Regions from separate parts of the Mitsuaria sp. CC2 genome, predicted to be linked through region 2. Evidence: riboswitches for the same ligand, from Rfam matches in the RefSeq annotation. Region 2 holds a riboswitch; the other holds the start of a gene.

Region 1 (7,158 bases), on a different contig from region 2:
GCGGCTGCGGACAGGGCGATCAGAGCGGTGGCGATCACGGTCTTGGTGGTGGTCATGATCAATCCTTTGAGAGTGGTGCAGGTGGGTGTCTGGTGTCGGGACCGGCTTCGTTTGCCGTTGACTGAACAATAGAAGGCGGCTCGCTCTGCATAAATACGGGCGGAAGCAATGGACGGATGCAGGGGGAACAACAATCCGTTCGGGCGCCCAAATGCAAACGCCCGGCAAGAGCCGGGCGTTGGGGGAGCGGAGCGGGCGGTGTCAGCCGGAGGCTCGCTCCATCGATACAGCGCAACCGTCAGGGCTTACTGGGCCGAGGCGATCTGGACCGCGTCGGCGGATGTGTCGCGACGACCGGTGATGTAGACGGTCGGCAGCTGTTCGCGCTTGGCGGTGATGACCACCGGATCCAGCGTGACGATCGAAGCGCGCATCTCGCGCTGACCTTCGGCGTGGGCGATGCCCAGGGCCAGCACCATCGCGGTCACGGCGCCGAAGAGGACGGCCTTGACGGTGGTTTCAGTGGCGGAAGCAACGTGGAAGCGGCTGGTGGTCATGTCGTTCTCCTGAGGCGGTTTGCTGTGTCGATGGAGTCAGTGTCGTCATCGACCCGTCCGCTTGCGAGCGCCAGGAGACGAAGCTGCGCCGCGGCGGCGTGAACTGCATCAGCGGCGGACAAACGGAAAGCGCCATCGGGCGCTTTCAATGAGAAACGCCGCCTGGACTTCCGTCCGGGCGGCGCTGCGGGGGCTGGAGCGGGGCTCAGCGTGCGGACACGCCTTCCGTGACGGCTCCCTTGCCTTCCTTGGCGGCGAAGCGCTGCACCAGGGCGGCGTACTTCGGGGATGCCTTCAGTTCAGCGTAGCGAGCCTCGGCCTTGGCGCGCTGGTTCAGCTCCAGCGAGCTGTCTTCGGTGCGGTCGACAGCAGCCAGGCCCGACTCGCGGTAGATCTCCAGATCGGCCAGCACTTCAGCGCGGCTCTTCTGGCTCTGCGTGATCGGATCGAGGTGGCTGTAGCTCTGCGCGAACGCCGGCACAGCAGCGGCGGACAGGGCGATGAGGGCGGTGGCGATCAGGGTCTTGGCGGTCATGATGGGTTCCTTTGAGAGCGCGTTGGATCGGGGTGTCTGGGGTCTTGGCCGGCTTCGTTTGCCGATGACTGAAGGTTAGATGCGAGCCTCGTTCGGATAAACGGCCGGCGTCGCAATGGGCCGTTGTGATCGCAGCAACAATCGCCTGCGCGCTCCTAAAAGCAAGACGCCCGGCATGAGCCGGGCGTCTTGCATGGGAGCGAACCGAAGGGCGTCAGTCCGTGGATCGCTCCACCGATACAGCGCGACCTGGGACGTTCACTCGGCCGAGGCGACGTGCGCGTCGACCGCGTCGGCGCTGCGGCGGCCGGTGATGTAGACGGTCGGGAGTTGCTCGCGCTTGACGCTGATCACCACCGGATCCAGCGTGACGATCGAGGCACGCATCTCGCGTTGACCTTGTGCATGAGCGATCCCGAGACCCAGGGCCAGCGCCGCGACAGCACCGAAGGCGACCGCCTTGACGGTGGTGTTGGTGGCGGAAGTGATGCTGAGGCGGGTGGCGTTCATGTCGATCTCCTGAAGGCGTTGGCTGTGTCGATGGAGTCAGTGTCGTCATCGACCCGGCCACTTGCGAGCGTCAGGAGACGAAGCTGCGCGGCGGCGGCGTGAACTGCATGGGCGGCGGACAAACGGGAAGCGCCTTCGGGCTTCCGGACGCCTCCAAAGCCCTCTTTTGGCCTCGCTAGACTCTCGTCCGCTCACCGGGACTGCCGGCGAGCGCCGACAACACGACCTGATTGATCCAACAGGCGACAACACGAGGAACAGGGATGGAGAGCAATCACCGGCACGAGCGCGAGACCTACGCCATCTTCGCGTCGCCCGACGACTACGCGTATCACATCGGCCAAGTGGTGAGCATCGGGGACGACGGCCTGCGGGTGCTGCGCAAGCAACTCTCGATCAAGACGCCCTATCGGATCGACGTCGTTCCCACCGAGCGGGTGTCTCATGCGGTCTACGACGCCAGGTTGGCACCGATGCGCATCGTGGCCGGTGTGATCGTGCTCCTTCTGCTGGCAGGGGTACTTTTCGGTCTCAGCGTCTATTGGAACGATCTCCAGCCGGGTACCCACATCCAGATCGGCATGCTGGCGCTGGCAGGTGGCTATGGATTGAGGTGGGCGTTCATGTCGCGCCAGCACCGACTGACGTTCCAGTTACACGACGGCACACGCCTTCGGTGGTTCTCGCGATCGGGCGACTTCAAATACAAGACGGGATCCGTCCATCGGGGCATCGAGCGACTCACTGAGCTCGGACTGCTCCGTCCTCCTCCGACGGCTCGATGAGCGCTTGGGCGCACGACCCGAGGACGAGCCTGGCCTGCTAAATCCCTGGACGCCAAGGTCCTCTGTGGGCCTCCCGCTAGAATCACCACCACTCACCGGCCCGTCCGGTGAGTTCGCTAGGGGTGCTGCGCCATCGATCCGTCGATGGCCCGGCTGAGAAAGTCCCTTTGAACCTGATTGAGGTAATCCTCGCGCAGGGAAGCATGCCTTCGACACGCCTCGTGTCCCGCACGCCGCCTTCTCATCGGCGTGCCCGGTTTGCCGACCTGCCATCGCATTTCTGGCTTCGGCACATCGATGGCAACTTCGTCCGCTCTGAATTCCTTCCCGCTGCATCGGCTCGCGATCGCGCTGATCGCCGGCGGCGTCTCGCTGCACGCCACCGCGCAGTCGACCGACTCTCCGGCCGGCACGCCGGCCAACGCGTCGGCCAATGCGCAGACCCCCTCCCCCGCCCTGCCCAGCGTTGTCGTCAAGGGCAAGTCCGACGCGCCCGTGATGGCCGGCGGCTTCGGCGACACGCCCGTCGCCAAGCTCCCGATCCAGGCCAGCCTCGTCAGCGCCGAGCAGCTCAACGACCGCGGCCTGTTCAACCTCGCCGGGCTGACGCTGCTCGACGCGAGCGTGGGCGACTCGTACAACTCGGCGGGCTACGTTTCCTACCTGAAGATTCGAGGCTACGACCTCGACAACCGCTTCAACTACCGCCGCGACGGCCTGCCGATCAACGCCGAGACCGCCCTCCCCCTCGCCAACAAGAGCAGCATCGAAGCCATCAAGGGCACGACCGGCATCCAGGCCGGCACCAGCGCGCCGGGTGGACTGGTCAACCTCGTGGTGAAGCGCCCGACGGTTGAGCTCACCAGCGTGCGCTTGGGCGTCAGCGAGCGCGGCACCGTCGAGTCCGCGATGGACTGGAGCCGCCGCTTCGGCGACGGTCACGGCAACGACAAGGCCTTCGGCCTGCGCGTCAACGTCGAGGCCGCCAAACTGCGCCCCGAACTGCGCGACGCCGACGGCAACCGCTGGATGATGGCCGTCGCCGGCGACTGGCGTGTCACGCGCGACACGCTGGTCGAGGCGGAGGTCGAGATCAACCGCCAGGCCCAGCCGAGCCAGCCCGGCTTCAGCCTGCTCGGCGACAAGCTGCCCGACGCGAAGGCCATCGACCCGCGCACCAACCTGAACAACCAGTCGTGGAGCCAACCGGTGGTCTTCGAAGGCCGCACCGCCTCGCTGCGCGTGCAGCATCAGTTGAACGCCGACTGGAAGCTGCAGGCGCACGCGGCGATCCAGCGCCTGGTGACCGACGACCGCCTCGCCTATCCCTTCGGCTGCACGGCCGGCGACGGCACGTATTACCCGAGCACCTACTGCCCCGACGGCACCTTCGATCAATACGACTTCCGCAGCGACAACGAGCATCGCGACAGCGACGCGCTCGACCTGTCGGCGCAGGGCAAGCTGACGCTGCTGGGCGTCGAGCACCAGGTGTCGACGGGCGTGCTGTTCTCGCGCTTCAAGAGCCGGCTGCAGGGCCAAGCCTACAACTGGGCGGGGACCGGCAACATCTGGGGCACGCTGCCGACGGTGGCCGACCCGACGCTCGGTTCGACCAACACCAACCGTACCGAGCGCAGCACCGAGGTCTACTTCCGCGACGCGATGCAGTTCAGCGCGCAGTGGCAAGGCTGGCTGGGCCTGCGGCACACGCGTCTGGATCGCGATTCGATCCAGGTCAACGTGCCCGCCGGCGAGGACAACGAGGCGACGAGTTATCGCCAGTCGGTCACGACGCCGTGGGTGGGCGTGAGCTACGCGATCGATCCGCAGCTGCTCGCGTATGCGAGCTGGGGCGAAGGCGTCGAATCGGCCGTCACGCCGCAACTGCCGATCTACGCGAACGCCGGCCGGGCGCTGTCGGCGATCCGCAGCAAGCAATGGGAGATCGGTCTGAAGTCGGGCAGCCGCACGGTGGACTGGTCGATCAACTACTTCGACATCAGCAAGCCGACGACGAACGACGTGACGGTGGTGGTGAACAACGTCGACCGGCTCGAGCGCCGCATCGACGGTGAGCAGAACCACCGCGGCGTGGAAGCGCAGGCGGATCTGAAGTGGACGGGCGGCGGCCTGATGGCGAGCGCGATGAAGCTGCACGCGCGCCGGGAGGGCAGCGCGGATGCGACGCTCAACGGCCTGAAGCCGACGAACGTGCCGGAGACGGTGCTGAAGCTGCAGGCGCGGCACAGCGCGGGCGTGCCAGGTCTTGAGCTGTTGGCCGGCGTGGTCTACGAAGGCAAGCGGATGGTCGTGCCGGACAACTCGGTGGCGATCCCGAGCTGGACGCGGCTGGACCTGGGCGCGCGCTTCGAGCAGAACGTGGGTCGGCAGTTGCTGATCTGGCGCGTCGGCGTGGACAACGCGACCAACCGTCGTGCGTGGCGCGAGTCGCCGTACCAGTACGACCACGTGTACCTGTACCCGCTCGCCAATCGCACATGGCGAGCGTCGGTGGAGTGGGTCTTGTGAGGTACTGATTTTTCTGTGTATACTCTTAGGCTCTGATCCCCGATAGCTCAGTCGGTAGAGCGCCGGACTGTTAATCCGTAGGTCCCTGGTTCGAGCCCAGGTCGGGGAGCCAAGATCAGATAACGAAGGTCCTCGGACCTTCGTTCTTTTTAAGCCAGTGTCCTACCGAAGATGCTGGCCCAAGAATTCAGATCGATTGGATCTGAGCAGACTTTTCCTCGATAGCTCAGTCGGTAGAGCGCCGGACTGTTAATCCGTAGGTCCCTGGTTCGAGCCCAGGTCGAGGAGCCAAAATTGAAGCCCCATTCGTGCAAGCGGATGGGGCTTTTTCTTTGTGGCGATCGACCTCGCACGACGTGCGGACTGCTGCTCGTGCAGGCACAGCGGTAGACGAAGCCTTGCGGATCTTTGGGCTTGCGCAAGCCCGTGTCTTCGGCAATCCCGGACTGCCAGTCCGTAGGCTCAACGTCGAAGTTCATTGTCGAACGAGGGCTTCCCGAGCGATCGACATGACGGAGACTCACCATCCATCGGTGCGCTCCGACTTCTGTCGATCGCAATCGACGGATACCCTTCGCAACGTTTCAGGTCAACTGCGCAGGGCGCCAGTGCGTTCGACCGGTTTCAGGGAGACATGACATGCACAAGATCCATCTGGCCGTGATCGGTGGACTGCTCGGCGTCTTCGCCGCCACCGGCGTCCAAGCCCAAGTCTGGAAATGCACCACCGCCGGCAAAACCCATTACTCGGACCAGCCCTGCGCGGCGAACGGCGAGCAGATGAGGCCGCAATCGCTGCAGAGCAACGTCATTGACACGTCTGCGGACCGGGCGGCAGCGGAGCGCGCCAAGGCTGCCGCTGAGCGAGAGCAGCAGCAAACCAACGGCGTGCAGGCTTCCCAGCCTGCGGCGCCTTCCAACTTCTGCCCTTCCGACCGCGACATCGCCGCGATGGAGACCAAGGCCAGTTCCATTTCGCTGAGCGCCGAAGCCAAGAAGTTCGTCCAGGACGAGATCCGCCGCGCTCGCCAATGCCAGAAGGGTCAGGGCAGCTACTCCGCTTCGGACTGGAACGTGAGCAAGCAAGCCGTCGACGCGCAGAGCAGCCTGACCGGCGGCGCCGATGCCCGCCGTCGCGCTGAAGCCATGCACAGCGCCGCCAACGTCAGCGAGGGCGACCGCATCGCGCGCCAGCGCGAAGCCGAAGAGCGCAACGCCAAGCGCGGCAGCTTGAACTACCAAGCCCCGCTGCGCGATCGTTGAAGATGGAAGACACTCTGCTCAAACCGAACGGGGAGGCAGAGTGGACACCACCGACATCCGTACCGACGCCAAAGTCGCCGTCCTTGTCGACTGCGACAACACGACGCCGGAGATCCTTCAGCACGCATTGAGCGTCGTCGCCCAGTTCGGGCGGGTGATCATTCGGCGCGGCTACGGCAATCACACGACGCTCGCGAACAAGTGGCAGGAGGCGCTGGTGCGCCTCGCCTTTACGCCTTGCCTGCAGTACCAGTACGCGGCGGGCAAGAACACCGCGGACATCGCCCTCGCGCTCGATGCCATCGAAGCGCTCTTCGATCGGCGCGCCGACACCTTCTGCATCGTCACCAGCGATTCAGACTTCGCCTATCTCTGCCGGAAGCTGCGGGAGCGCGGGTCGACCGTGCTCATCGTGGGCGAAGCAAAGACCCCCGCAGCACTGCGCAACGCGAGCGATCAATTCTTCGAGTGGACGCCGCCCGAAGTCGCCGCACCAGTCGCGGCCGAACCCACATCGACCGAGCCCGCTGCCGCCAAGCCAGCAGCCCCTGCACCAGCGTCCAAGCCGAAGCAGCGCCCGAAGGCGCTGGTCAACGCAGTGAAGCTGATGGCGGCCGACACGTCCGATGGCCGCGTCCATGTCGGAACGCTCGGCTCCTATCTGCGTCGCACCGATCCGGGTTTCTCGCCGCAGACCTTCGGGCATTCAGGGTTGGTCAGCATGCTCAAGACCTACGACTTGCTCAACGTGCGGCAGGAGCCCGGCGGCCACTGGACCGTCGCGCTCGCCGCCGGCAACAACGCCGCGTGACCGTCCCTCGGTCTGACCTTGGTCACACGCCGCGGCACGCATACTGCCCTGGTCTCCACGCCTTCCGTTCCCGATGAACAGCGACACCCTCCGCCTCCTCACCGAGGCCATGAACAACCGCAACCAGCGGGAACGCGCCTTTCGCGAGGACTATCACACCTACCT
Region 2 (7,158 bases):
GAGTGTCCACGCGAGCAGGCGTCCGGCGAGCCCCGCCCCGGCGATGGCGATCGCGGCCATCGCGATCAGGCCTGGCGGATCGGGATGTAGAGCTCGCCGCCGCCGGCGAGGAACTCGGCGCTCTTCGCCTTCATGCCCGCGGCGTCCGCTTCCAGCTGCGCGCTGTACTCCCGCACGTCCTGCGTGATCTTCATCGAGCAGAACTTCGGTCCGCACATCGAGCAGAAGTGCGCCACCTTCGCGCTGTCCTTGGGCAGGGTCTCATCGTGGAACGCGCGCGCGGTTTCCGGATCGAGGCCGAGGTTGAACTGGTCCTCCCAGCGGAACTCGAAACGCGCCTTGGACAGCGCGTCGTCGCGCGCCCGGGCCGCCGGATGGCCCTTGGCGATGTCGGCCGCGTGCGCCGCGATCTTGTAGGCCATCAGGCCCTGCTTGACGTCGTCGCGGTCGGGCAGCCCCAGGTGCTCCTTCGGCGTCACGTAGCACAGCATCGCGCAGCCGAACCAGCCGATCATCGCGGCGCCGATGCCGCTGGTGATGTGGTCGTAGCCCGGCGCGATGTCGGTGGTCAACGGCCCCAGCGTGTAGAACGGCGCCTCGTCGCAGTGCTTGAGCTGCTCGGTCATGTTGGCCTGGATCATGTGCATCGGCACGTGCCCCGGACCTTCGATCATGGTCTGCACGTCGTGCTTCCACGCGATCTTCGTCAGCTCGCCCAGCGTGCGCAGCTCGGCGAACTGCGCTTCGTCGTTGGCGTCCGCCAGCGAACCCGGCCGCAGCCCGTCGCCCAGCGAGAAGCTCACGTCGTACGCCTTCATGATCTCGCAGATCTCCTCGAAGTGCGTGTACAGGAAGTTCTCGCGGTGGTGCGCGATGCACCATTTCGCCAGGATGGAGCCGCCGCGCGACACGATGCCGGTGCGGCGCTTGACCGTCATCGGCACGAAGGGCAGCCGCACGCCGGCATGGATGGTGAAGTAGTCGACGCCCTGTTCGGCCTGCTCCACCAGCGTGTCGCGGAACAGCGCCCAGGTCAGGTCCTCGGCCACGCCGCCGACCTTCTCCAGGGCCTGGTAGATCGGCACGGTGCCGATGGGCACGGGGCTGTTGCGCAGGATCCAGTCGCGCGTGGTGTGGATGTTGCGGCCGGTGGACAGGTCCATCACCGTGTCCGCACCCCAGCGCGTCGCCCACACGAGCTTCTCGACCTCCTCCTCGATGCCCGAGCTCACGGCCGAGTTGCCGATGTTGGCGTTGACCTTGACCAGGAAGTTGCGGCCGATCGCCATCGGCTCGACTTCCGGGTGGTTGATGTTGGCCGGGATGATGGCGCGGCCGCGGGCGACCTCGTCGCGGACGAACTCGGGCGTGATGATCCCGGGGATCTGCGCGCCCAGGCCCTGGCCGCGCAGGCGCTGTTCGCGCTCGGTGTCGGACAGGTACTCGTGCATCCAGGCGCGGCGGCCGTTCTCGCGGATCGCGACGTACTCCATCTCGGCGGTGACGATGCCGCGCCGCGCGTAGTGCATCTGCGTCACGTTGGCGCCCGGCTTCGCGCGACGGGGCGGGCGCGTCAGCGCGGCGCTCTGCGCGCGCAGGGCGTCCTGCTGCGCGGCCTCGCGCAAGCCGTCGTCGAAGAGCTGAATGGCGCGGCCGGCGTAGGGCTCGGTGTCGCCGCGCGACTCGACCCAGGCCGCGCGCGTGGCGGGCAGGCCGCGGCGCACGTCGGTGGCGACGGCGGGATCGGTGTACGGGCCGGAAGTGTCGTAGACCGCAAGTCGTTCGCCGTTGGTCAGCGCGATCTCCCGCAGCGGCACGCGCAGGTGCGGATGCAGCACGCCGTGCTCATGCGTCTTGGTCGAGGAGGGCAGCGGGGCGCGGCTGGCGGCGAGGCGCTCGTGGAAGGTGGCGTCGGCGGGGGTCAGGTCGTTCATCGGGGTCTCCGGTTGGGCGCCGGAGGCTGGACCGATCAGGACGGGCAGGCGCGCAGGAGAGGGCCGGATGGACCGGGCCTTCCGCGCCGTCCGGGCACGGGGCCGGGAGGGCGCACTTCGGGAAGGCAGGCTCTTCTTACGCCGGTACGAACCGGATCAAGTTCAGCGGGTCCACGGCTTCATCGCCATGTCTCAGCCCGTGTCGTCGGTGCGCGGCGCGCATCGTCGACCCAGGGCTCCCCGGAGCAGGCGCGCAGTATAGGCCGCGCAACACCCGGCCCGGGCGGGACGTGAATTCCTAGACGCCAGCCCGATGTCAAGGGACATCGGAGGTACTGTTACATCCTGATTCCGGGGAAACACCGAGGGGCCGTCACCACGGTGACTTCTTACACTGCGGCGCTCAGGCCGGGGCGCGAAGAAACCGATTTCAACAGCAGCAGACAAGACCGGCGTTGTCTCCAAAAGAGAGCAACCAGCGCAACAAGAGGGTGGAGTGATGAGCAGCCGTAGTCTTCTGAGCGTGCCGCGCCGCGGCCTGGCGGTGTGTCAGGTCTTGACCCTGTCCTTGATCGCCGTCGCCGCGCAGGCGCAGACCGCGCCGGCGGCGGCCACGTCCGCCGCAGTGGTCGATTCCAAGACAGCACCGATGAGCGACGTCGACCGCGCCAAGCGCGACGCCGACAAGGTGTTCCAGTGGATCAAGTTCCACGCCGAGAAGGGCGAGAAGAAGCCCGCGCACGAGACAAAGCCCGAAGCGCCCAAGCCGGTCGCCCGACCCGTGGCCACGACCGCCCCCGCGCCGGTCGCGCGCCGGCCGGAACCCGAACCCGCCGTCGAGCGTCCACTCGCAGCACGCGCGGGGGACACGGCCTCGGTGCCAGTGGTTGCCTCGCCGACGCCCGCGCCTGCGGGGATCGGTCAATCCGCCGCGCAGACGATCGCGCCGCCGTCGTCCGTGCCGCAGCCGATGTCCGAAGCGCCGGCGCCGCAGGTCGTGTCGATGGCCGCGCCGTCGACCGCCGCGCCGGCCGGCAAGGCGCCCGAGCCTGAACCCGACGACGAACCCGTGCCGCTGAAGCTGCTGCGCAAGGTCGATCCCGAATATCCGCGCGCGCTGCTGGCGCAGCAGCGCGCCGGCTCGGTGCAGGTGCAGTTCACCGTGCGCCCCGACGGCTCCGTCGACAACGCGCAGGCGATGCGGTCGCCGGACCGCAAGCTCAGCACGGCCGCGGTCAACGCGGTCAAGCAGTGGCGCTTCGCGCCGATCCCGACGCCGCGTCAGGTCAGCGTGGAGATCGGCTTCCAGGTCGAATGACGCACCCGGGCGATCGCTGATCGGACGGGACGTCGATGCACGCCGCGACCTGCGCGGCGGCCGCGAACCGGAACGGCGTGGAGCGCGCACCAAAGCCCCCTGTCCATGCCGATCCAGGGGCGCCATGCATTCGTTGCCGTCTTCTTCCTCTCCTCCGTCTTCCCTTCCGGCCGCGCCGGACGGGATGCCCGAAGGCGTCTGCAGGCTGGTTGTCGACTTCAGCGTCACGCCCACCTACGAGTCGGTCGTCAGGGCGCTGGTCGACCGGCCACAGACGTACTTCGACGGGACGATCCCGCTGGAAGCGTTCGCCCAGACGCCGATGTTCCAACGAACCTTGGAAGAGGTCGGGGCCGGGATCTTCCGGCTGGAGTTCCTGCTCGGCGGCAATCCCCGTTGGGTCTGTCTCCGCGACGCCTTCAACGAACTCACGGCGCGCCATACCGGCAACGCACCGGATCAGGCCAAGGCGCAGTGCAGCTTCCTCGGCGAGGGCAAGCGGGCGCTGCGCGCCTTGTGCGATTGCCTGGAAGCGACGGGAGCGCCCCCCGCGATGGTGGACCGGGTGCTGCGCGCTCTCGAGACGGATCTGCTGCCAGGCGGCGGCGCCCTGCCTGACGTGACGGCCGCGCTCGGTCGGGCCCTGGACGCGGCGCAGGACAGGTCGAGTCCGCAACGCCCCGCGGGTCTGCCGGGACCGCACCCGCGGTTGCCCGCGTCGCAGAAGCCCACGGCAGCGCCGGTGTCCCTGGCATCGCGTGCGACCGGACCCGCGTCGTTCTCGGCTGCCGCTTTCGCCAGCCAGGCGAAGCAGCGCTGGATCCGATCGATCCGGGAGCAGCGGCACTTCGCGAACCTGCCGGGGTTGACCGCGCCGGCGTTTCAAGGAGGGTCCGATTTTCCCGAAGCGCGGTTGGAGTTGTTCCGTACCTTCATGTGGTTGAGGACGCTGCTGCTCGGAGAAGGCGACGTGGCCCACGTGAGGGGGGTGATCGACGACCTGGCGCGCCGGCTCAAGGATCAGGAGGGGCCGCTGACCCGGGACGATTTCGAACTGTATGGCAATGGCAAGCGCGACCTGCTCCTGCTGTGCGAGGCCCTGCACAGGGATCCCCGGCCGGGCACCGTGGCGGCGGCCTGCCGGGAGCTGCGGCTGGCGTTCGACGGTTCCGGTGACTTCTGCGTGACGCCGGCCGGAGCGATCGCGGAGGCGCTCTCGGCCGTGGAGGTGGAAGGCGCTGCGTCTGCACGAAGCCGTCTCGATCAACGGCTCGTCGAAGGCGTCGATCGTCTTGCGGCGTTGGCTTGCCATTGCGGTCTGACGCCGAAGGACTCGACGGAGAAGTTCCTCGCCCGATTCCAGGGGGCGAAGCCGCACGGCGGGCAGAACGATCCCGTCGGCAACCTGCACCTCTTCGGGCTCGACATGCTGGAGAGCGTGCTGGCGAGCATGCTGGAGGTGGTGTCGGACCCGGACGGCGCCGGAGCCGGCGTGTCACCCACCCTGGATCGGCTGGTCGCCGAACTGGGGCGATCGAACGACCCGACGGGCGCGATCCTGTCGGCCCGCCACCGACTCTCGACCGTCCTCGCGCCGGGACTGCCACAGGACCTGGCCGACCGCATCCGAGGCGACGTGGTCGATGACGCGGTCCGCAGGCAGGGCCTGGCGCTGCTGCCCGACCTGCCGGAGGACGACCGGGAGCGGCTCCTCCAATGCGAAGCGATGGCGGTGAAGGACCAACTCGGCATCGACTACATCGTCGGCGGCATCGATCGAGGGCCCTCGACCTCGGGCCTGTTCGACACCTCGTCGTCCCGCCTGCTGACGCTGCTGGAGGCCTGCGATCGGGCGGTCGAGGAGGCCCTGCGCCGGCGAGGCGCCTGAGCGCGCCCGTGCCCGCCGCCTACATCCCGTACATCGCCGCCTGATCGAACGGCGTGAGCGCCGCGGCCATCGCGTCCAGGAACAGCCGCGTGCGCAGCGGCATCAGGCGACGCTGCGGGAACACCGCCCAGCACGTCGACGGCTCCGCGCACCAGGCCGGCAGCACGCGCAGCAGCTCGCCGCGATCGACGAAGGCCTGCGCGTACTGGTTGCCGACCCAGGTGATGCCCAGGCCCGCGCGGGCCATCTGCAGCAGCATGTCCGGCGCGTTGACCAGCGTGCGGCTGTCGGGCACGCCGACCCATTCGATGCGCTCGTCCGCCTGGGCGTCGACGTTGCCGAACAGCCGCCACGGCAGCGGCTCGCCGGCGCGGCTCAGGATCATCAGGCCGTGCATGCTCAGCAGCCCTTCGGGCAGTTGCGGCTCGCCGTGTCGCTCCAGGTATTGCGGTGAGGCATACAAGCCGCTGCTGAACATCGCCAGTCGCCGCGCCGCGAGTTGGCTGTCCGGCGGCAACTGGCCCATGCGCACCGCGATGTCGAAACCCTCGGCGATGAGGTCCACGCGCCGCGGCGAGAGATCCAGCTCCAGCTGCACCTCCGGGTAGTCGCCGACAAAGCGGCTCAACATCGGCGTCAGCATCTGGTTGGCGAAATCCGCCGGCATCGAGACGCGCAGGCGGCCGGTCGGCCGCTGCTGCCGATGCAAGGCCAGCGCCAGCGCGCCGTCGACCTCGCCCGCCAGCACCCGCGCGTGCTCCAGCACGCCCTGGCCGAACTCGGTCAGCGTCAGCCGCCGCGTGCTGCGCTGGAGCAGCTTCTCGCCGAGCCGCTCTTCCAGCGCCGCGATCCGCCGCGACACGGTGGACTTCGGCAATTGCAGCCGCTCCGCCGCGCGGCTGAAGCTGCCGCTTTCGATCACGCGGGCAAAGACCAGCAGGTCGTCGGCATCGAGGCTCATGGACGGGGCGCTCCCGGGTGGGGAGCGATTGTTCGTTGAATGGAACAATCTTATCCAGCTCGGCGTCTTCCGGTGCTGAGGGGTGATCAATACAGTTCATTCCATCCCATCACACCCCGGCTGATCCAGCCGAAACGCCCCGGAGAACCGCACCATGAACATCCTTCAGATCAACTCCAGCGCCCGCCGTCTGCATGAGGGCCAAGGCTCGGTCTCGACCCTGCTGGCCAATGAAGTCGTCGCCGGACTGGTCGCCCGCAACGCCGGCGCCACGACCGTGGTGCACGATCTGGCGGTGCGTCCGCTGCCCGCGATGGACGAAGCGACGCTGGGCGCGCTGTTCACGCCCGCCGACGCCCGCACCCAGGCGCAGGCCGACCGCGTGGCCTTCAACGACCAGCTGATCGCCGAACTGAAGGCCGCCGACGTCATCGTGCTGACCGCGCCGATGATCAACTTCGGCGTGACCTCGCAGCTGAAGAACTGGATCGACGCGGTGGCCCGCGCCGGCGCGACCTTCAAGTACGGCGCCAACGGCCCCGAAGGCCTGGTCACCGGCAAGCAGGTCATCGTCGTCAGCACCCGCGGCGGCGTCTATCGCGGCCAGCCGGCCGACAACATCGTGCCCTACCTGCAGCTGACGCTGGGCTTCCTCGGCATGACCGACGTGAAGTTCGTGCTGGCCGAAGGCCTCAACATGGGCGAGGAAGCCGCGGCCAAGGGCCTGGCCACCGCCCGCGAGGAAATCGCCGCGCTGTTCGGCGAAACGCAACCGGCCTGATCGCCGGTCGGGCGCCGCCGGCCCGATCGACCGCGCGCGCCCTCCACGGGGCATGGGGGCTCCCTCCTGGACCCCCAAGCCCCATGCCGGGCCGGCAGCATCCGCTGACGGCCGGCACAGACATCGATCGACATTTCGACATTTCGGAAAGGAATCCATCATGACCGCCGCCACCCCTGTCACCTCTCTTCGGACGCCCCGCCAGGTCGAGCGCCTGGTGCAGGGCAGGGCCACCAGCGACGGCGCCGGCGTCAAGCTGACGCGGGTGCTGACGCA

The links. Region 2 has a riboswitch for thiamine pyrophosphate ahead of thiC (phosphomethylpyrimidine synthase ThiC). Riboswitches for the same ligand answer to the same signal wherever they lie in the genome.
Region 1: another riboswitch for thiamine pyrophosphate. It lies ahead of PV762_RS00760 (TonB-dependent siderophore receptor); the one in region 2 lies ahead of thiC (phosphomethylpyrimidine synthase ThiC).

What each region holds. Positions count from the first base shown of each region.
Region 1 is NZ_JARVXN010000003.1:15,746-22,903, reverse strand. It holds gene PV762_RS00785 (DUF4148 domain-containing protein) at 1-56, opposite strand, end outside; gene PV762_RS00780 (hypothetical protein) at 306-557, opposite strand; gene PV762_RS00775 (DUF4148 domain-containing protein) at 763-1,092, opposite strand; gene PV762_RS00770 (hypothetical protein) at 1,351-1,602, opposite strand; gene PV762_RS00765 (hypothetical protein) at 1,866-2,387, shown strand; TPP riboswitch at 2,496-2,604, shown strand; gene PV762_RS00760 (TonB-dependent siderophore receptor) at 2,685-4,919, shown strand; tRNA gene PV762_RS00755 (tRNA-Asn) at 4,956-5,031, shown strand; tRNA gene PV762_RS00750 (tRNA-Asn) at 5,135-5,210, shown strand; gene PV762_RS00745 (DUF4124 domain-containing protein) at 5,559-6,182, shown strand; gene PV762_RS00740 (NYN domain-containing protein) at 6,223-6,993, shown strand; gene PV762_RS00735 (hypothetical protein) at 7,067-7,158, shown strand, end outside.
Region 2 is NZ_JARVXN010000015.1:160,691-167,848, reverse strand. It holds gene PV762_RS11165 (FAD-dependent oxidoreductase) at 1-60, opposite strand, end outside; gene thiC (phosphomethylpyrimidine synthase ThiC) at 66-1,934, opposite strand; TPP riboswitch at 2,051-2,187, opposite strand; gene PV762_RS11155 (energy transducer TonB) at 2,434-3,252, shown strand; gene PV762_RS11150 (hypothetical protein) at 3,437-5,140, shown strand; gene PV762_RS11145 (LysR family transcriptional regulator) at 5,160-6,101, opposite strand; gene PV762_RS11140 (FMN-dependent NADH-azoreductase) at 6,256-6,882, shown strand; gene PV762_RS11135 (pirin family protein) at 7,043-7,158, shown strand, end outside.